2 regions of the Agrobacterium bohemicum genome follow, and region 1 is predicted to be linked to the other one. Evidence: riboswitches for the same ligand, from Rfam matches in the RefSeq annotation. Region 1 holds a riboswitch; the other holds the start of a gene.
What was found. A riboswitch is a leader RNA that binds a small molecule or an ion and turns the genes downstream of it on or off. The one in region 1 is predicted to bind S-adenosylmethionine.
Positions count from the first base shown of each region.

Region 1 (11,190 bases):
GGCTGGAACAGAAAGTCCTTCATGTATCCGGTTACGTGTTTCAACTCGCCATTGACCAGAAGGTTTTCACCGCGCCCGTCGGTCAGGTAATGCGCCAGCGTATCGTTCGGGTTCAAATCCTCACGCTTCTGGTCCAGCGTCGCAACTTCCAGATTGGTACCGAGCTTGACCTTCCCCGTGTCAGGCTCGAGCTGCCCGGTCAGCATCTTCAAAAGCGTCGTCTTGCCGGCACCGTTCGGCCCAACGAAGCCGATGCAATCGCCGCGATGAACACGCAGCGAAAACGGTGCAACGATGGTACGCTCCCCATAAGCCTTGGTAATCTGATCCGCTTCGATGACGAGTTTGCCGGACTCACGGCCCTCAGCCGCCGTCGCCTGCACGGAACCCGTCGGCCCCTTATGGCCGCGGTAGTCGGCGCGCATCGCCTGAAGTTCGCCCACGCGGCGCATGTTGCGCTTGCGGCGCGCGGTCACGCCATAGCGCATCCAGTGCTCTTCACGCTCGATGGCCTTGCCGAGTTTGTGCTGTTCCAGCTCTTCCTCTTCCAGAACCTTATCGCGCCACTCTTCGAAATGGCCAAAACCACGACTGAGGCGGCGCGCCTGGCCGCGATCCAGCCAGACGGTGGAATTGGACACTTTCTCCAGAAAGCGACGGTCATGCGAAATCAAGACGAGCGCGCTGCGCGTCTGCTGCAATTCACCTTCCAGCCATTCGATTGTCGGCAGGTCGAGATGGTTGGTCGGCTCGTCCAGCATCAGAATATCGGGTTCCGGTGCCATCACGCGAACGAGTGCGGCGCGACGTGCCTCACCGCCCGAAAGGCTCGACGGATGCTCCTGCCCAGTCAGCCCCAGATGTTCAAGCAGATAGGTTACGCGGTAAGCGTCATCTCCCGGTCCCAGACCCGCTTCGGCATAGGCCTGAACCGTCTCGTAACCTGCAAAATCCGGTGCCTGATCAAGATACCGAATGGTGGCCGAAGGATGCCGAAAAATCTCCCCCGATTGCGCCTCGACCAGACCGGCGGCGATCTTCATCAGCGTCGATTTACCGGAGCCGTTGCGGCCGACAAGGCAGATGCGATCCCCCGGCTCCACTTGCAGGTTTGCACCATTGAGCAGCGGTGTAACGCCGAAGGTCAGCATGATGTCGTCGAGTTTTAGAATAGGGGGTGCCAAGGGTTCAGGCTCCGGTCAAATCATAAGGACGGGCAAGCACTATGGCTTTGCCGCTTTGAAGGCGAAGGCGCAACGGCCCTTCCGCCACGTTGGAAATAGTGCGCGACGAGCCGAAAGCAAGCGCGAAATTGGCGAGCGGATAGCGGGCATTGTCGATATCGAGCCCTTCCAGCGCCGTAAAACCGGCAACTGAGAACAGTGATCCCGAGGGAAGATCGAGTTCGGATGTGCCTTCCATCAGCGGATAGGCCTCCTCATCACCCGATGTCAGCACCACCTCGAAACCGCGCTCGGCCAGTGACACCGCGTAGAGCAGATGAAACAGCGCATGATCCGAACGCTCGCCCGCCAGCGCGCCCACCAGTGTCAGCCGCGTTGCGCCGCGTGACAACGCTTCCGATACGGCAATCTCACCATCCGTCACACCTTTGGCAGCCGGGAACGGTTGCTGCTCGACATCCGGCCAGCGCTCTCTCAGGGCTGTGTCGGAGGAGTCGAAATCACCCACCCACAGTTCCGGCGCAAGGCCAAGCGGCTGCGCATGGCGCATGCCGCTATCTGCCGCAATCACACGCGTCTCCGCCACCGCCTTTTGCAGGCGATCTGTCACGGTAATGTTTCCGCCGAGGAGAATGGTGAAGTGGCTGGTCGTCATGCCCTGCCATAGCCCGGAACGGTAGCTGATGGAAAGGCCGAAACGCCGCATGCGCTCCGATATTGATTTTCCGAATCAAGAGGATTATGACACCTGCCAGTGGTGATTTGCCGACCGGCTTGCAGCCACTTTAAAGAAGTCGCTAAATGGTCGAGGAAACACGTCATTTCCGAGGACCGGCTGCGATTTCGTTGCCGGTTTTTTTTGTGTTTATGGCCCTCGCCACCACGGAAGTGAGTTCGACATGCCGATTAAAATTCCCGATACGCTGCCTGCCTTCGAAACCCTCATCCATGAGGGCGTGCGGGTACTGACAGAGACGGCGGCCATCCGGCAGGATATTCGCCCGCTTCAGATCGGGCTTCTCAATCTTATGCCGAACAAGATCAAGACCGAGGTACAGATGGCGCGGCTCGTCGGCGCATCTCCGCTACAGGTCGAGCTATCGCTGGTTCGCATTGGCGGTCATCGCGCCAAGAACACGCCGGAAGAACATCTGCTGTCCTTCTACGAGACATGGGAAGAGGTCCGCCATCGCAAGTTCGATGGCTTCATCATCACCGGCGCGCCTGTCGAAAAGCTCACCTATGAGGACGTGACCTATTGGGATGAGATGCAGAAGATTTTCGAATGGACGGAAACGAATGTCCATTCCACATTGAATGTCTGCTGGGGCGCAATGGCCGCTATCTACCATTTTCATGATGTTCCCAAGCATGAGCTAAAGGAAAAGGCTTTTGGCGTCTACCGCCACCGCAATCTTAGCCCCGCTTCCATCTATCTCAATGGTTTCTCGGATGACTTTCAGGTGCCTGTCTCGCGCTGGACGGAGGTGCGACGCGCCGACATCGAAAAGCATCCCGATCTGGAAATCCTGATGGAGTCAGAAGAAATGGGCGTGTGTTTGGTGCAGGAGAAGCGCGGAAAGCGGCTCTATATGTTCAACCATGTGGAATATGACTCCACCTCATTGTCAGAAGAATATTTCCGCGATGCAAATGCCGGTGTGCCGATCAAGCTGCCACATGATTATTTTCCGCACAACGACCCATCACTAACGCCACTCAACCGTTGGCGCAGCCACGCGCATCTGTTTTTCGGCAACTGGATCAACGAAATCTACCAGACGACGCCATACGAGCTGGACGCCATCGGCAAGCAGGCTACGTAATTCAAACATTGCACGGCGCTGAAAAATGAAGCAACGTCCGGCCCGATTGCATTGATTGGGAGACTGACAAGATGAACGAAAGCGGCGCACGGGAAAATTTTGGTCTGACGTCGACGGGTGAGAAAGTCGAGCGCGTCACGATTTCAGCCGGTGGTTTGACGGCACATGTCATGACCTGGGGCGCGGTCATTCAGGACCTGCGCCTCGAAGGCCACCAGCCGCCGCTGGTCCTCGGTTTCGACAAGTTCGATGATTATCCGAAATATTCATCCTACTTTGGCGCGACACCCGGGCGCAATGCCAACCGCATCGGCGACGGCAAGTTCGCCATCGATGGCAAAGACTACCAGCTCGAACTGAACGAGAAGGGCGTCACCCATCTCCACGGCGGCAGCGACAACATCGGCAAACGCAACTGGATGATCATGGAACATGGCCCAAGCCATGTGGTGTTGCAGATCGTCGATCCCGATGGTCGTGCCGGTTATCCCGGCAATTGCACAGTGCGGGCGACTTATACGATCCGCGAAGGCGGCGTCCTGTCGGTGGTTTACGAAACCACCACCGACCAGCCGACGATCGCCAATATCTGCCAGCATTCCTATTTCAATCTGGATGGCGCGGAAACGGCACTCGGTCACGAGATCGAAATCGCGGCCGACCATTATTTGCCGACAACCGAGCGACAAATTCCGACCGGAGAAATCCGCCCTGTGGACGGCACAGTATTCGACCTTCGCACCTCCATCCCGATGCGGCGCGAAGAAAACGGCCAGCAGGTGACTTTCGATCATAATTTCTGCCTCTCGCCGCAGCGCGTGGCAAAACGAAAGGTCGCCCGCGTCTACGCCCCGGCCTCGGACATCGCGCTTGAAGTCCACACCACCGAGCCCGGCGTGCAGTTCTACTCCGCCTTCAAATTGAACACGGGCGCACCGGGTCTCGACGGACGAACCTATGGACCGTTTGCAGGCTTTTGCCTCGAAACCCAGATATGGCCGGATGCGATCAATCACGAAGGCTTCCCCGACGCCATTCTGCGCCCCGGCGAGACCCTGCGTCAGGAAACCGACTATATCTTCACGACAGAATCGTAATAGAAATTCTGCAGGCCGATAGCCGTGTCAGACAAGCTGTTTCATTTTAAGTCGCGCTGGAAAGAAGAGTTGACGGTTTCAGGGAGCGGCGGTTGTTTCGTCCTCGAAATGCCAATAGGCGTACTATCCGTCTACCTTCCCACCGAAGAAGAATGGGTGCGGCGCGGACCGGATTGGGCGCGATCACTTTGGCCACTTTTGAAACAGGAATTGGAAGATTTGTGTCACGAGTGCAATGCTGAACTCCGAGTTGATCCCACCGCCGAAGTCTTTCCGATATGACCACAACTGGCTAGCAGTCAGGAGCTTTAGTCAAGCACGCAACCGACGTAAGCGCCTGAACCCCGGGCTCGTCTTTCGATGAGCCCGGCCAGACGCTGCATGCCACGGCCGGGCTTGCCGGCAACGCGGTCGATCGGGTTGGGCAAGGCAACCGCCAAAAGCGCCGCCTGTCGGGAACTCAGTTTCGAGGCCGATACCTTGAAATGATATTGCGAAGCCGCTTCGATGCCATAGATGCCGGGGCCCCATTCGGCGACGTTGAGGTAAATCTCCATCATCCGCTTCTTCGACCAGATGAAGTCGGAGACGACGGCCAGCGGCAACTCCAGACCCTTGCGTATGAAAGACCGTCCGTTCCATAAAAACAGGTTTTTGGCCGTCTGCATCGGAATGGTGCTTGCACCACGGGTGGATTCCCCCTCCAACGCACTGCTGACCACCGTCTGCATCTGGTTCCAGTCCACGCCGCCATGGGAACAGAATTGACCATCCTCCGACATCATTACCGATTGAATGAGACGCGGCGAAATGTTTTCCAGCGGCACCCAGCGGCGATCATAGCCCTGAAACGTCACCAGTTCGGCCAGCATCAGCGTCGAGACCGGACGCATGAAGGGAAGCGCATAGATGGGGATCAACAGATAAGGTAAAACCAGCAGAGCCAGAATGATCAGGAGGACACGTCTCACGAGGCTTCGAACATCCAATTTCGGTTTGCCCTCGCTCTCGGCAAGCGTTTCATAGTCAGTCTCGCTGTCCGGCGTGCTGCTCAAGTCCTGTCCCCACTGGCTCCAGATCGGAGCCTTTCATATTCCGCCCGAGGCATCAAGGCGAGTCTCGATACCGAAGTTCCCCAACAGCCTCACAAAAACCATTGCAAGCCCATTTTCCCCATGCGAAACAGCGCTCATTATAAGGAACGGGCCCTATGACATTCGAAACGCAGTTCCGTGGCAACGCCGCACGGACGGAAGCCTTGCTGACCAAGCTTCTGTCCAGCGAAACGCGCGCAGACGAGATCACCCGACCTGAAAATCTGGCAGAGGCCATGCGCCATGGCGTCTTGAATGGTGGAAAACGTCTGCGTCCTTTTCTGGTCATCGAAACTGCATCCCTTCTGAACGGCGATGCCGAGGTAGCCCTTCGCGTCGGCGCGGCCCTCGAATGCCTGCATTGTTACTCCCTGGTCCACGACGACCTGCCCGCCATGGACAATGACGATCTGCGTCGTGGTCAGCCGACCGTTCACAGGAAATTCGATGAAGCCACAGCCATTCTGGCGGGCGACAGTCTGCTGACGCTCGCCTTCGATATTATTGCCGCCCCGGAAACGCACTTGCCCGATGACCGCAAGGCAGCGCTCGTTCTGGCCTTGGCACGGGCCGCAGGCATCGGCGGCATGGCCGGTGGTCAGGCGCTTGATCTGGCCGCCGAAAAAACTGCGCCCGATGAAGCAGGCATCATCACCTTGCAAGCTATGAAAACCGGCGCGCTGATCCGTTTTGCCTGCGAAGCCGGCGCAATCATTGCCGGAAGCGACGATGTGGAGCGGCATCGCCTGCGCAACTTCGGCGAAAAGATCGGCCTCGCTTTCCAACTGGCCGACGATCTTCTCGACCTCACCTCCGACGCCGCCACAATGGGCAAGGCAACCGGCAAGGATGCGGGACGCAGCAAAGGCACGCTGGTTGCTCTGCGCGGCGCGGAATGGGCAACCGCCCGCCTGCGTGAACTGGTGAAAGAAGCTACGGATTTGCTGGCACTCTATGGTGACCGTGCGGATATTCTGATCGAGACAGCAAAGTTCGTCGCAGAACGGAAGAACTAAAACCTGCGTCAATCATCAAGCGCAACTGCCTGCTGAATTCTACGGTTTCCGCTTGAGAAAACAATCGCGCCGGGTTATGCATGTTTATGCACGATTCCTCCGATTGATTCATGATGTCAAAAACCGATCACTTCGTCAGCGAGCGACGGGCTCTGATTTACGCGCAACTGCTCCGGCATGGCCGTGTGCTGGCGCAGGAGCTTGCGCAGACGTTCGACGTATCGGAAGACACGGTACGCCGCGATCTGCGGGAGATGGCCGCACGTGGCGAATGCGAACGGGTCTATGGCGGCGCGTTGCTGGCATCCGGCACCACCGTTCCCCTTAAAACCCGCATGGGCGAAATGCCGGATCGCAAGGCGACACTCGGACAAGCCGCAACGTCGTTCGTGCAGGACGGCATGATCGTTTTTCTCGATGCCGGTTCCACCAATCTGGCCATCGCAAAAAATCTGGCTGTTGGCCTGAAACTCACCATCGTCACAAACACGCCAGCGATTGCCGCAGAACTCGCCGGTAACGCCGACATCGAACTCATTCTGATTGGTGGCAGGGTCGATCCGGCGGTGGGTGCGGCCATCGATACGACCGCGATTCGTCAGCTGGAGCTAATCCGGCCCGATCTCTGCATTGTCGGCGTCTGCGGCCTGACGTTGGATCGGGGTCTGTGCGCCGATATCTATGAGGATGCCGTGTTCAAACGGTTGGCCTGCGAGACCAGCGCAAAAACGCTCGCCGCCGTTACCTCCGAAAAGCTGGGTGCCGCTGCCGCTTTTCAGGTCGCATCGCTTTCCTCCACGCTCACCCTCGTTCTGGAAGAGGATGCCGACCGCGATATGATCGGCACTCTGGCGGACACCGGCGCCACTATTCATCAGGCTGTATCGTTGTCCGGCATCTCATCTCACATGCAAGTATCGAAGGACCAGTCCCTATGACCGGCACCGCCACGCAAGCACCTACAACCGCGCGCCTTCCCTATATGACGAGAACACGGCTCGGCGTTTCGTTGCTGTTTCTGATGAACGGATTCATGATGGGCTCGTGGGCTCCGATGATACCGGAATTCGCCAAACGCTTTTCTCTCAGCGAAAGCGCACTGGGCCTCGTCATCCTTGTATACGGTCTAGGGTCACTGTCCTTCATGCCTATTGCAGGCTCACAAATCGGCCGTCTCGGTTCGCGAACCGTAACCTTGGCGGTCGCTCTGATCATGGTGCCGACGCTGCTGCTGATCACCATGGCGAATGCATTGTGGGCTGCTGTCATCGCCGTCTTTCTGTTCGGCGGACTGACGGGAGCCATGGATGTTGCCATGAATGCCAATGCCGTGGTCGTGGAACGCAGTATGCGCCGGGCCATCATGTCGTCGTGCCACGCATTCTGGAGCCTGGGCGGACTTATCGGTGCTGGCCTGGGTGGTTTGCTGATCACCAAAATCGGCATCTACGGACATGCCATCGCGCTGACGATCATCGCAGCTGCCCTGCTTGCTGTGGCTTGGCCGCGGGTGCAGGTTGATCGTCCTCACCCGGAAGAAGAGCGCCCAAAGGGTGGCCTACCCATGACGCCGCTGCCATGGATCATCGGCATCATGGCACTGTTTTCGATGATCCCGGAAGGTGCCATTCTCGATTGGGGCGCGCTCTATTTGCGCAATGAACTCAGCGCATCCGTGACGCTGTCCGGATTCGGATTTGCAGCCTTCTCGCTGACCATGGCCATTATGCGCTTTGCCGGTGATCTGGTACGTGATCGGTTCGGGGCCGTCCGCACGCTGCAATTTTGTTCGGCCATATCGATTGTCGGCCTGCTGATTGCGGGTTTCGCGCCGAATGCCTTTGTTGCCATTGCAGGCTTTGCCATTGCCGGCATCGGCATTTCCAATATGGTGCCGATTGCCTTTTCGGCGGCCGGCAATATGCCGGGAATGGCACCGGGCATCGCTTTGTCAGTGGTCACCACCATGGGCTACTCCGGCATTCTGGTCGCACCGTCGGCCATCGGCTTCATCGCCGAACATACCGGGCTTGCCGCCGTGTTCATCGGCCTGCCGCTTCTGCACGTGGTCGTTCTCATGCTGTCCAAGCTTGCACGCCACGCCGATGGCGCAAGTGGACACTGACTGCTCAATTTCGCAAAGATGATAGCCCCTCAACGGCCAAGTCTCGAATTTCGCCATGATTGCAGTAAAATAGGAGTTGATCGCTTCGATGTTGACAAGGCCCGCGCCTTGTTCCACCTGAATGATCAGATTTACCGCAATTGTTCGAGAACACCATGACGTCACACGCCGATTTTGATCCCAAGCCGCGCCGGTCCTCGGTCGCTGTCGATGTCGGTGGCGTTATCGTCGGTGGCGGGGCGCCGGTCGTGGTTCAATCCATGACCAACACGGATACCGCCGATATCGACGCCACCGTGCAGCAGGTCGCAGCCCTTTTTCGCGCTGGCTCTGAAATCGTGCGCATCACCGTCGATCGCGATGAAAGCGCCGCCGCCGTTCCGAAAATCCGTGACCGGCTGATGCGGCTTGGCCTTGATGTACCGCTGGTGGGGGATTTCCACTATATCGGCCACAAGTTGCTGGCAGATCACCCTGCCTGCGCCGAAGCGCTGGCGAAATATCGAATCAATCCAGGCAATGTCGGCTTCAAGGACAAGAAAGACAAGCAGTTCGGCGACATCGTCGAAATGGCGATCCGCTATGACAAGCCCGTGCGCATTGGCGTCAACTGGGGCTCGCTGGATCAGGAATTGCTGACCACCTTGATGGACAAGAACAAGGATCAGGGCTTCCCGCTGTCTGCCCGTCAGGTCACGCGCGAAGCCATCGTCCAGTCCGCCTTGATTTCCGCTGAGCTTGCCGAAGAAATCGGCCTGCCACGCAACCGCATCATCCTGTCGGCAAAAGTCAGCCAGGTGCAGGATCTGATCGCCGTCTATTCCATGCTGTCGGAACGGTCCGACCATGTGCTGCATCTTGGCCTCACCGAAGCGGGCATGGGCTCGAAGGGCATCGTCGCATCCTCTGCCGCCATGGGTTACGTCCTGCAACACGGCATTGGCGATACGATCCGTGTGTCGCTGACGCCGGAGCCGAACGGTGACCGCACCCGTGAAGTGCAGGTCGCGCAGGAAATCCTGCAGGTCATGGGTTTCCGCCAGTTCGTTCCCGTGGTCGCGGCCTGTCCCGGCTGCGGGCGCACCACGTCAACAGTGTTTCAGGAACTGGCCCAGAACATTCAGAACGATCTTCGCAAGAACATGCCGGTCTGGCGCGAAAAATATCCAGGCGTAGAAGCGCTGAACGTCGCCGTCATGGGCTGCATCGTCAACGGCCCTGGTGAAAGCAAGCATGCCGATATCGGTATCTCTCTACCCGGCACCGGCGAAAATCCGGCCGCGCCCGTCTTCATAGACGGCGAAAAAGCGCTGACCCTGCGCGGGCCTGACATCGCCAGGGATTTCGAGGGATTGGTCATTGACTACATCGAGAAACGTTTCGGTCGAAAGGACGCGGCGGAGTAAGTTTCGACCGTGAAAATGCCAAAATTCATCTGTCTTACCTCACGTGAACTCACGGAGCACTGGAATTCATGATCAAGAAGTTTGTCGTTCTTGCGCTTGCCGCAACCTACCTTTCCGCCTGCACCACCACCGATCCCTACACAGGTGAGCAGAAGGTTTCAAACATGGCGGGCGGCGCGGGCATCGGCGCTCTTGCAGGCGCTGTCGGGGGTCTGGCCATCGGTGGCGGCAACAAGGGTCGCAATGCCTTGATCGGCGCCGGTATCGGCGCTTTGGCTGGCGGTGCCATCGGCGGTTACATGGACAATCAGGAATCCGAGCTTCGCCAGCAGCTTCAGGGTACCGGCGTCTCGGTGACCCGTCGTGGCGACAGCATCGTGCTCAACATGCCATCCAACGTCACCTTCGCGACGGATCAGGATCAGGTCATTCCGCCATTCTATCCGACGCTGAATTCGGTCGCGATCGTTCTCAACAAGTTCAACAAGACCTATATCGACATCAACGGCCATACCGATTCCACCGGCAGCCTTGCCCACAACCAGGGCCTTTCGGAGCGTCGCGCCGCATCGGTCGCGAACTACCTCGGTGAGCGTGGCGGTGTCGACCAGCGCCGTATCTCCACCATGGGCTTCGGTCCATCCCAGCCGATTGCATCCAACGCGACAGCCGATGGCCGCGCTCAGAACCGCCGCGTCGAAGTGCTGATTTCACCGCTCACGCAGAACGGATGATCTGAAAGCACAGACGAGCATCAAAACACCCCGCATAAAAAAGCCCACCTTTCGGTGGGCTTTTCGTTTCTCTGCTTTCCACATCACTCGCCGTAAGCGATCAGTAGATCCTTGGCATCGATCTGGTCACCGGGTTTGACGAGCACTTCGGCCATCTTGCCATCACGCTCCGCATGAAGAGCGGTTTCCATCTTCATCGCTTCGATTGACACGAGCACGTCGCCAGCCTTCACATCCTGTCCCTGATTGATGAAGACGCGCGAGATGACGCCCGGCATCGGTGCGCCGACATGGGCAGCGTTGCCGGGTTCCGACTTGCGGCGCACGGCAGAACCGGATGCGCCGTGCGCACGGTCAGGCACCTTGATGCGACGCGGTTGGCCGTTGATCTCGAAGAACACCGTCACCATGCCCTTGTCATCAATGCCGGATGAGGCCTGATTGACGATCACAAGCGTCTTGCCACGCTCGATATCCGCAAACAATTCTTCGCCATCTTCCATGCCGTAGAAATAGGCGTGTGTCGGCAGAACCGAAACCGGACCATAGGTTTCCGATGCCAAGGCGAAGTCGGTAAAGACCTTCGGATACATCAGGTAGGAGGCAAACTCGAAGTCATCGACCGAACGCTCCAGCTTGGTTTCGATCTCTTTCCGCTCGGCATCGAGATCGGCATCGTCAAGAAGCGAACCGGGACGAGCCGTGTAG
Region 1 covers NZ_KQ961025.1:188,676-199,865, forward strand. Annotated here, with positions in the region: gene ATO67_RS06560 (ABC-F family ATP-binding cassette domain-containing protein) at 1-1,184, opposite strand, end outside; gene ATO67_RS06565 (thiamine diphosphokinase) at 1,189-1,839, opposite strand; SAM riboswitch at 1,929-2,005, shown strand; gene metA (homoserine O-acetyltransferase MetA) at 2,084-3,010, shown strand; gene ATO67_RS06575 (aldose epimerase family protein) at 3,082-4,107, shown strand; gene mtgA (monofunctional biosynthetic peptidoglycan transglycosylase) at 4,416-5,162, opposite strand; gene ATO67_RS06585 (polyprenyl synthetase family protein) at 5,318-6,217, shown strand; gene ATO67_RS06590 (DeoR/GlpR family DNA-binding transcription regulator) at 6,328-7,155, shown strand; gene ATO67_RS06595 (MFS transporter) at 7,152-8,342, shown strand; gene ispG (flavodoxin-dependent (E)-4-hydroxy-3-methylbut-2-enyl-diphosphate synthase) at 8,498-9,748, shown strand; gene ATO67_RS06605 (YiaD family glycine zipper/OmpA-like lipoprotein) at 9,817-10,482, shown strand; gene pyc (pyruvate carboxylase) at 10,566-11,190, opposite strand, start outside.

Region 2 (11,190 bases), on a different contig from region 1:
TACTTGATGGTCGTTGGTCACACAATCTGGACGGAAGGTCCAAGCGTATTTTCCACCACGCAACTCGCGCTTATCGGCATCGACACAGTTAATATTGTAGCGAGTTACGCCATCTTCCTGCTGATGGGGACTCGAGCGATGATCAAGCATGAGCGGGGTATGATCGGGAAAAGATGGCTCGCTACACCACTTTATTGGCTCTTGCTGTCTGCCGCCGCTTGGCGTGCCGTCTTTGAACTGCGCTATAAACCATTCGTCTGGAATAAAACGCCGCACAAACCGGTCTCAAAGAACAATTGAGTGAAATTTTAATTAAAACTCATGCTCTTCAAAATATAGGATGAAGAGCAGATAGGGTGTCATTCAATAAGGTGAGCGGCATTCCGTACGCGCGCCATGCTTGATTTGATACGTATTGTCGGTGGCGTGGTATGACGGGTAGTTCTGCGCGCACCATTTCACATGCAGGATTTCATGCGAAGACAGCGATAAACCACTTGAATTCCCGGCATCTGATGAGCCTCCGGTAAATGCGACCGGTGGGTGATCGTAGGTGCCTTGCGTGCCTGCCTGACCCTCGTATGCAGGAGCAATGATGCTAAGTGCATGGGCAGGAATCGAAGTAGTCGCAGATAAACCGACGCTGAGAACGACGAGAGAAATGAGTTTTACCATCCTAGACATTGGTAATTCCTTTTTTTCTATTCGGAAAACCAACGTGACTTGAGTAGCTTTTGTTCCAGAAAATACAAGATTGTTAAAATTTGGTGTTGACAACACCATCGGGTGTTGCAGCGCCAAAAAAATGAAAGACGGTCTCAGATTTTTGCTCTCCAAAAAATCCACCGAATTTCGGCGGTAGATTTGAGTTGTGTTTACGCTGAGCCGTTTTATCCTAAAGCACATTGGAAAGTAGCAAAAGATGACGTAACGTTAATTCGTAAGACCGAGGGTCGGCGCTATTCGCTTCATCAGGTGAAACTTCTACGCTTGATCACATTCTTGTTCTGAATGCCTGTCAGTTTCATTTTCCGGCATCGGTTCCCGACCATCAAAATTGCTGGATGTCACTGCATACTGTTGCACGTTTATACGCGCGCGTGAGGCGAAAACGCTGAAACATCAGCATTTATTTGACGTCATTGATCTTGTTGGAAAGGTCAATGGAGCGGGTGAAGGGAATCGAACCCTCGTATTCAGCTTGGGAAGCTGCTGCTCTGCCATTGAGCTACACCCGCGCGGAAATCAAAATCTGATAGTTGCGACAGACTGTCAAGCTTGGCGATAGGAGTTATTCCGGGCGGAAGTGTTTTGAAAGTTTCAAGCCCTGAGCCTGATAGTTGGATCCTAGTCCTGATCCATAGAGGCCTTCCGGCTTGGTCAGCATGTGCTCGTAGACCAGGCGACCGACGATTTGGCCGTGCTCCAGAATGAAGGGGACTTCGTGGCTTCTGACTTCGAGGACAGCGCGGCTGCCGGTGCCGCCGGCGCTGGCATGGCCGAAACCGGGGTCAAAGAAACCAGCGTAATGGACGCGAAATTCGCCGACCAGCGGATCGAACGGTGTCATCTCGGCAGCATAGAGAGGTGGGACGTGGACGGCCTCCTGCGAGACCAGGATGTAGAACTCGTCCGGGTCGAGGATGAGTTCGGCACGGCCCCTTGCGTAGATCGGCTCCCAGAAGTCCAGCACGTCGTGAGCGGCTTTCTGGTCGACATCGACCACCGCGGTATGATGTTTGCCGCGATAGCCGATCAGGCCCTTTTCACCAAAGCCTTGAAGATCGATCGATAATGCAATGCCACCGCCGGAGACATTGGGCGTTTCGCTCGCGACCAGCGTTTCCTTTTCGTGCAAAATCAGCATTTCAGCATCGGCAAGGACGGAGTGACCGATGCGAAAGCGAATTTGTGACAGGCGCGAACCCTGGCGCACGACGATGGGGAAAGTGCGCGGGCTGATCTCAAGATAGAGCGGGCCGTTATAGCCTGCGGGTATCTTGTCGAATTCCTGCGCATTGTCGGTGATGACGCGGGTAAAGATGTCGAGGCGACCCGTCGAGCTTTTCGGGTTGGCGGAAGCGGACATATCCACAGGCAGGGCAAGCGCCTCCATCAACGGAACGATGTAGACGCAACCGGTTTCAAGAACCGCACCTTCGCTCAGATCGATCTCGTGCAGGCTGAGACGCGTGAGCTTCTCGATGACTTTTGTCGATGGGCCGGGCATAAAGCTGGCGCGCACGCGGTAGGCTTTGGCACCCAGACGCAGGTCGAGGCTGGCTGGCTGAATCTGGTCCACATCCAGCGCGCGTTCGCTCTTTAACTGCCCAGAACCGAACAGCCCCCGGATTGCGCCATCCGCCAATATGCCCGTTGTTCTCGTCATCTTTTCATCATCCCTTTTCACGGCGACAAAACCAAAAGCAAGGCATTGACGCAAGTCGTTAACGGAGTTAAGGCAATCTTATCCCGTGGTGATTTGGCCGGTCGGCTTGCAGCCACGTTAAATAAGTGGCTAAAAAGACCGGGTGCGCTTGTAACCGGTCTGCTTTTTGCGACCGGTTTTTTTGTTTGTAAGGTGATGACATGAGCAAGAAATGGCGCCCGGCAACACAGCTGGTACATGGTGGAACACTACGGTCTGCGTACGGCGAAACGTCCGAGGCAATCTACCTTACGCAGGGCTTTGTCTATGACAGTTCTGAGGCGGCTGAAGCCCGCTTCAAAGGCGAAACGGAAGGCTTCATTTACGCCCGTTATGCAAGCCCGACCAATGACATGTTTGAAAAGCGCATGTGCCTGCTGGAAGGCGCCGAAGACGCGCGCGCTACGGCATCCGGCATGGCCGCTGTCAGCGCTGCCATTCTGTGCCAGTTGAAGGCAGGCGATCACATAGTTGCCGCCCGCGCTCTGTTTGGTTCCTGCCGTTGGGTTGTCGAGACGCTCGCTCCGAAATACGGCATCGAATGCACTTTGGTCGATGGCCGCGATCTCGCAAATTGGGAAAAGGCCATCCAGCCGAACACAAAGCTGTTCTTTCTTGAAAGCCCGACGAACCCGACGCTGGAAGTGGTGGATATCGCTGGCGTTGCCAAGCTTGCCAACCAGATCGGTGCGAAGCTGGTGGTCGATAACGTGTTTGCGACACCGCTTTTCCAGAAGCCGTTGGAACTGGGTGCGCATATCGTCGTCTATTCCGCGACCAAGCACATCGACGGTCAGGGCCGCTGCCTGGGCGGCGTCGTTCTCTCCGACAAGAAATGGATCGAGGAAGAGCTTCAGGATTACTTCCGTCATACGGGGCCCGCCATGTCGCCCTTCAACGCCTGGACGCTGCTGAAAGGCATAGAGACATTGCCGCTACGCGTGCGCCAGCAGACGGCCAACGCCGCCAGGATTGCCGATTTTCTTGCCGACCAAGGCAAGGTCGCCAAGGTGATCTATCCCGGCCGTGCCGACCATCCGCAGGCCGATATCATCGCCAAGCAGATGACGGGCGGCTCGACGCTGGTTTGCTTCGAGCTGAAGGGTGGCAAGGAAGCGGCATTCAAGCTGCAGAACGCGCTGGAGATCGTCAAGATTTCCAACAATCTCGGCGATGCCAAAAGCCTGATCACGCATCCCGGCACCACAACGCACAAGAACCTGACCGATGAGGCGCGTGCGGAACTGGGCATTTCCGGTGGTACGCTACGTCTCTCCTGCGGCATCGAAGATACTGACGATCTGCTGGAAGACTTTGCTGCTGCAGTGGCTAAAGTCTCGGCCTGATGAAACAGATGTGGCCCGATCACCCAGGCCACATTTAACGCCTCGCCTCGGCGTTGATTCCGGGTTCGTGGAACCAGAGTGACCGTCAGCTTTCAGAAATGCGCAAAGATCCGTGAACACCTGCTAATGTAAACGCGCTTTATTGACGATATACAGCGCTATTCGTGTATAGTGCCAAGAGAAGCAATACTTAGGGTCCCGTAATGTACCGTGCAATGACAAGAGATATCGAGGTCACAGTCGACCCCTATTATCTTGACGAGCAGTCCGACCCGGATGACAGCCGTTATGTCTGGGGCTACACGGTTGTCATCTCCAACAACTCCGACCTTGCCGTAACTCTGGTCAATCGCTATTGGCATATTACCGATGAAAACGGCCAGGTGGACGAGGTTTCCGGTCCTGGCGTGATCGGCGAACAGCCACATCTCAAGCCCGGCGATTCCTACGAATATTCTTCCGGCTGCCCGCTGGATACGCCATCGGGCCTGATGTTCGGTCATTATGAGATGCAGGCGGAAACCGGAGAAGTGTTCACGGTGGACATTCCGGCGTTTTCCTTAGATAGCCCGGGACTGCTGCGCGTCTTGAACTAAAGCAGGCGGGGCATCACCCCGCCCACGATATCAGCCCGCGACTGGCAACTCTTCGACCTGATAATGATAGGTCGTCGAGCAGAATTCGCAGGTAACGGAAACAACTTCGTTTTCCTGACTCTCGCGGATTTCCTCGGCGGAAAAACCGGAAAGCACGCCTTTGATCTTATCACGCGAGCAATTGCAGCGATCAAGGATCAATTGCGGTTCGTAGACGCGCACGCCCTGTTCGTGGAACAGACGATACAGCAGCTTCTCGGCTGGAACTTGTGGATCCGTCAGCTCATCCGTATCGACAGTGTCGATCAAGGCGACGGCTTCATTCCAGGCGTCGTCGTCCGCCACGTCGAGGCTATTTTCGTCACCGTCGCCGCCATGCAAATCCCGCTGACGGAGCCGTTCCGGCGCCTGCGGCAGAAACTGCGCGATAAGCCCACCGGCCCGCCAGCCATGGCGTGGTTTGCCGTCTTCGTCCCGGTCGAACAGTTCGGCAACGCCAAGCCGCACACGCGTGGGCAGTTGTTCCGACTGGCGAAAATAGACGCCCGCAATATCTTCCAGCGTGGAGCCATCCAGTGGCACGATGCCTTGATAGGGCTGCATGCCAACGCCTTGATCGATCGTAAAGGCCAGAATGCCAGCACCAAGCAACTGCTCTGGCGACGTGGTGCCGGCAGCCGTGGCTTCCGCCAACCGCTCCTCGTCGAAACGCGCATAGGCGCGCATATTCTCAGGCGCTGAAAAATCTGCGACCAGCAAATCCACGGGGCCGTCACTCTTGGTCTGAAGTGTCAATTTGCCGGAAAACTTGAGCGACGTGCCGATTAGCGCAGTCAGAACAACCGCTTCCGCCAGAAGGCGGGCGACAACCGGCGGATACTCGTGTCTTTCGAGAATAGCATTCAGCAGCGGCCCGACCTGCACGGCACGACCGCGCACGTCCAGTCCTTCTACCTGAAAAGGAATGACCTTGTCGTCACCTGCAAAATCGAGTGTGTCGAGATTTACCGTCACATCTGCCATCTCACTAACTCCTTGATGCCCGCCGTGCACGTTGCCGCGCCACATGATCTGCGCCGCAAGCAGCATTGATCGACGGGCCTGATATTCGTTCTCGCATAGATAAACCGGCGGAGGTGAAAACGGAACCACCGTCCGGGGAAGTATGCGGCGAATAGTTGATGAAAAGCCGCCATCAAATTGTATGGCAGCATCGACTTGGGCTACAAATGGGTAGCCCTGCCGAAAATTCAAGCGTTCGGTACGGCACGTTGCGTTAGCAACATGCCCCAGACGTCAGATGACGCCCATGCACCATGCGATGATGGACTTTTGCGCATGCAGGCGGTTTTCCGCCTCGTCAAAAACGACGGATTGTGGTCCGTCGATTACATCATCCGTCACTTCTTCACCGCGATGCGCAGGCAGGCAGTGCATGAACAGCGCGTCCTTGTTTGCCTTGGCCATCAAGCCAGCATTGACCTGGTAAGGCTGGAAGATATTGTGGCCACGCGCCTTGTGTTCCTGGTTCATGGACACCCAAGTGTCGGTTACCACGCAATCGGCACCTTCAACGGCACGTTCTGCATCGTGATACAGCATGACTTCGCCGCCATTGTTGCGCGCCCAGTTCAGGAACCGGTCATGCGGCTCGGACCCCATCGGCACCGCCATGTTCATGCGGTAACCGAAGCGTGCAGAACCTTCGACCAGCGAATGCAGCACATTGTTGCCATCCCCGGTCCAGGCAATCGTCTTGCCCTTGATCGGTCCGCGATGCTCTTCGAATGTCAGAATATCTGCCATGATCTGGCAAGGATGCGTATCATCCGTCAGGCCATTGATCACAGGCACGGTCGCGTGTTCTGCAAGCTCCAGCAGGCGTGAGTGGTCTGTCGTGCGGATCATGATTGCGTCCACATAACGCGACAGAACCTTGGCCGTATCGCCGATGGTTTCAGCACGGCCAAGCTGCATTTCCGTGCCTGATAAAAACAGCGTCTCGCCGCCGAGTTGGCGCATGCCGACATCGAAGGAGACGCGGGTGCGTGTAGACGGCTTTTCGAAAATCATCGCCAGCATCTTGCCAGCCAGTGGCTTTTCCGCTGTCCCGTTCTCGGTCGCAATCTTGCGTGCGCGGGCGTCGTCCATAATAACCCGCAGGTCATCCGAGCCAACGGCCGAAAGATCTAGAAAATGCTTTGCTGATGCCATTTCAATATAGTCCCATTGATGCAGGCCACGCGGCGCGCTGGCCTAACCATTGCGCGTTTAGGCGCTTTTTGCCATTTTCGTCGTGACGGCTTCCGCAGCTCTTTCAAGCCGCGCCAAGCCTTCGCGCGCTTCTTCTGCCGTTACAACAAGCGGCGGCAGCAAACGAATAACGTTATCACCTGCTGGAACACCCAGAAGATGCTCGGCACGGATGGCATGAAGCAGATCGGCGGAGGGAACCTTTGCCTTGACGCCGATCAGAAGACCTTCACCTCTGATCTCCTCGATCACATCGGGATAACGATCCTTCAGGGAAGCGAGGCCCTGGCGGAACACCAGTGTGACATCACGTACCTGCTGAAGAAATCCGTCGGCCAGAACGATATCCAGCACTGCATTGCCGCAGGCCATGGCCAGCGGATTGCCGCCATAGGTCGTCCCGTGAACGCCAGCCGTCATACCGGATGCGGCCTCTGCCGTTGCAAGGCAGGCGCCAAACGGAAAACCGCCACCAATACCCTTGGCCACCGCCATGATATCTGGCGTAACGCCCGACCATTCATAGGCAAAGAACTTGCCCGTACGGCCGACACCCGTTTGCACTTCGTCAAAAATCAACAGTAGGCCATGCTCTTCACAAAGGTCTCGAAGTGCGCGCAGAAATTCTGGTGCAACCGGACGAACGCCGCCCTCACCCTGAATAGGCTCTATGAGCAACGCCGCAGTTTCCGGAACGATTGCCGCTTTCAGCGCTTCCAGATCATTGAATGGTACCTGATCGAAACCTTCGACCTTCGGGCCGAAACCTTCGATGTATTTCGGCTGGCCACCGGCAGCAATGGTGGCCAGTGTGCGCCCGTGAAACGCGCCTTCAAAGGTAATGATACGGAACTTCTCCGGGTTGCCGTGGGTATAATGGTAACGACGCGCCGTTTTGATCGCGCATTCCAAGGCCTCAGCACCCGAATTGGTAAAAAACACCTTATCCGCAAAAGTTGCATCGGTCAGCCGCTTGGCCAGCGTTTCCTGACCCGGCACTTCATAAAGATTGGAGAGATGCCAGACCTTCTCGGCCTGGCCTTTGAGAGCCTCCACCATATGCGGATGGCTGTGGCCGACCGAGGTCACCGCAACGCCTGCGCCGAAATCCAGATATCGCTCGCCGCTTTCCGTCACGAGCCATACACCCTCACCGCGCTCGAAGCGCAAAGGGGCTCTGGAAAACGTATCGAACAATGGCGTGGTGTCGGCCATGGCTGCAGCACTCCCGCGCAAACGCGCTATCAATAGGGCTTATCGGTCATCCCGTGCCTGAAAATCAAAAATGCCGCCTCGCGGCGGCTTGGGATATTCTCGGTAGGTCGAGCGCACTATTGTCACTTCCCTTGACGATGTCAACAAATGTCCACATATGCTGGCTTTCTCAAGCGATGGTAGAATCGTTTTATCAACCTACAAAGTGTTGCCTTTCTGACTCAGAAACGAAGCAAGTTGGGGAAAACCGGGAAATCGATTCCAGATGATTCCCCCGACTCTTGTCACGGAGTCTGCCGACGATTAGGTTAACTCTCAATTACTAGACTGCAAGCGGCGGAACTAGTCACCTACAATCTGGCGGATACTCTGCGCGTGGTTCACTCCACGGCATCGGGGATGATTCTGCCTGCGCTACGAGCGGAGAAACGGCATGAACTGGACTGATGAACGAGTCGAAAGACTGAAACGCCTGTGGTCCGAAGGACTGAGCGCCAGCCAGATCGCAGCGCAGCTCGGTGGCGTCAGCCGCAACGCCGTCATCGGTAAAGTGCACCGTTTGAATCTCCCAGGCCGTGCGAAAGCTGGCGGGACAGTAGCAACCACACGTCCAGCAGCCAAGCGCCCAGCAGCCTCGACAGCTCCGCGTCCAGCAAATTTTCAGGCACGTCCAACCGCTGCCCGCCCTAACGTCCGCACTGCAGGTTCGACCGCGTTGAAAGACGACATGGACACCGATACAGCGCGGGTTCTTGAGTATGTTCCCGTCAGCAACGCATCGCTGCCAACCTCTCTTCGTCTGACCTTGACTGAGCTAACGGAGCGCACATGCAAGTGGCCAGTGGGCGATCCGCTAAAGGATGATTTTCACTTCTGCGGTTGCGAGTCCCACGAGTCCTCGCCTTACTGCAAGTTCCACGCCAAGATGGCCTACCAGCCAGTGAGCGAGCGTCGCAGAGCCTAAAAGGCCGCACGCACATTGCTGAATATAAAAAAGCGGGTCATTGGCCCGCTTTTTTGTTGCCTGGAATTTTCGGAATGGTCGACACCGCAGTTCAGCGCACCAACAGCACCTACATCTCTGCGCTCGGCTAAACGCACGCCCCGCCGTTCACATCTTGATTGCAAAAGCTCTCATAAACATTGGATGCTTTGCGAATGGTTCGGACCACTTATGGAGGGAAATTTCTGCGCAACACCAATACGATTTGCGCAAGGCGCAAGCCTGCTTGCTGATACTCAGCCGCGGGCGTCACGTGCTTTGGAGGCACGATTTTGGATTATATCCATCTCGCCAGATCGCAGCCCTTCGATTGAACGGCTGCTGGATCTTGGCGAATGGATCAGCCTTGGCGGGCTTTGCGGTTGGCATAACGACGATCGCGTTCTGCCTTGCGGGCCGCTTCGTCTTCGACAACGCGAGCAATACGATTTTTTTCAGCCGCCTTGCGGGCGTCTTCTTCAGCGTTTGCGGCAGCTTCGAGTTCGGCTTCGCGTTGCGCAGCTTCAGCTTCGAGGCGAAGTTTTTCTTCACGCTTCTGCGCATCTCTTTCGGCCTGACGCGCTCTGCGTGCTTCGGCAACAGCAATCTGCTCTGCCTGCTTGGCTTCGAGTGTCGGTGCGGCAGCTTCCTTTGCTTCACGATAGGCCTTCAAAAGAGCGGCCTTCGCGTCGGCCGCGGCGCCGCGACGTTCGGAAACTTCGTTGTTCTTGATATTTCTAGTGTTTCTCAAATCTCTATTCCAGTTGATGCGTCATGCCGACCGGGGTCAGGATTTTTTGGCGCGTTTCGTTGGGATGACTGCGGGTTTCATGCTGTCGTCAAGTTCTTTCGCAAGGCGCGCTTCACGCAGCCTGATGGTCTTTTCGTCGCGAGCCTGGGCAATGGAGTTGAGTTCATCAACCGCACGACCGCGTGCAAAAAACTGCGATTGCGTAGCGCCGAAAGCGATTTCGGCCTGCTTGCGAGATTTGCTGTGAGCGTCAGACATGGAGTTCCCTTCCTATCGCATCGCACTGAAAATCGGAATCGATTTTTTAAAAAGGACGATACGCAGATTTATTGCTCGAAGCGTATTCGTGCATCTCGACGATGCAATACGTTCAAGCGTTTGGCCGTCGAGCGGCACAAAAAAAGGCCAGGCAACCTGCCTGACCTCGATTGGTCTCATGCTTTCAACAATGCCAGTACATCCGTGGTCAATGGAAAGCAGAGTCCGTATTATACAGCCTGCAGGTTGCAAGCAGACATTTTGCCCGACTTGTTGTCGCGCTCAAGGTCGTAGCTCAGCTTCTGGCCTTCAACGATTTCGCGCATACCTGCACGCTCTACAGCGGAGATGTGTACGAATGCGTCTGTGCCGCCGTTGTCAGGCTGAATGAAGCCGAAGCCCTTGGTGGAGTTAAACCATTTTACTGTGCCTGTGGTCATAATGAACCCTTTCAAAGCATAAGAGATAGATCGCAGAACTTGCGTCCCGCGTGCGATTATAGCGATTTTTTTGAAGGAAAGGGTTAGTTCAAAACGCGGTGCTAATCGCGCGGCAACCAAAGCTCAGCAAGCAAAATATCGATATGACATTGATAGACGTTTATCGTCGGATAGTCAAACTTTAATTTTGAGATAATGACATCGACTACCGATGGCGCTGCTCGAAGGGTACGTTTGGTGCATGCTGGCAGTTGGCTTTTATATCAGAAAGAGGTGCCCCTGGACCCAATCGACGTCTTGGAAAAATATATCTCAGACATATGGTCCAAAGTTATTGAAGCTCCTTTTCTATCCATCTCCCGTCGGTCTTGTGGAGATGGAAGGGTATACGTTGAGTGGGCCAATAATCACTATTGGCTCATCTGTGAAGAGCGCGGCAAGGAATACTGGCGCAGGGAAGCCGAGGACATCGATGATGCCGCATTCGAGTTGAATTCGACAGAACTTATGATGCACGCAATCAAAAAGGAGCGCTCTTTACGTCCCGCAAAAGTGTCCTACCATCTCGTTGGAACTGGATGTACCTGGACATCGAAATGATGGGCGCGATGAAAACGAGTTATGGAATTCGAGCAAAACAGCGCTACGTCGAAGTTTTGCAGCGCGCGCGCCTGAGCCAAGAAGAAAGACTTTACGCGCGCTACCCAATCAATCTGGAAGTCTGATATCTATCAGGCTTCCATAGAGTATCCCGCGCCGCGCACGGTGCGGATAACATCCTGCATATTGGAGAAGTTGAGCGCCTTGCGCAGGCGGCCGACGTGGACGTCCACGGTGCGTTCATCCACATAGATGTCGTGACCCCAGACGCCGTCGAGAAGCTGAGAGCGCGAGAAAACACGACCGGGAGACACCATCAGG
Region 2 covers NZ_KQ961028.1:234,166-245,355, forward strand. Annotated here, with positions in the region: gene ATO67_RS11855 (glycosyltransferase family 2 protein) at 1-300, shown strand, start outside; gene ATO67_RS22360 (BA14K family protein) at 364-846, opposite strand; tRNA gene ATO67_RS11860 (tRNA-Gly) at 1,165-1,238, opposite strand; gene ATO67_RS11865 (2'-deoxycytidine 5'-triphosphate deaminase) at 1,292-2,389, opposite strand; SAM riboswitch at 2,465-2,543, shown strand; gene ATO67_RS11870 (O-succinylhomoserine sulfhydrylase) at 2,590-3,774, shown strand; gene apaG (Co2+/Mg2+ efflux protein ApaG) at 3,978-4,370, shown strand; gene ATO67_RS11880 (Hsp33 family molecular chaperone) at 4,401-5,393, opposite strand; gene argF (ornithine carbamoyltransferase) at 5,667-6,584, opposite strand; gene ATO67_RS11890 (aspartate aminotransferase family protein) at 6,642-7,838, opposite strand; gene ATO67_RS11895 (GcrA family cell cycle regulator) at 8,272-8,802, shown strand; gene ATO67_RS11900 (DUF6481 family protein) at 9,182-9,571, opposite strand; gene ATO67_RS11905 (hypothetical protein) at 9,608-9,829, opposite strand; gene ATO67_RS11910 (cold-shock protein) at 10,060-10,269, opposite strand; gene ATO67_RS23110 (hypothetical protein) at 10,848-10,994, shown strand; gene phoB (phosphate regulon transcriptional regulator PhoB) at 11,001-11,190, opposite strand, start outside.
Region 2: another riboswitch for S-adenosylmethionine. It lies ahead of ATO67_RS11870 (O-succinylhomoserine sulfhydrylase); the one in region 1 lies ahead of metA (homoserine O-acetyltransferase MetA).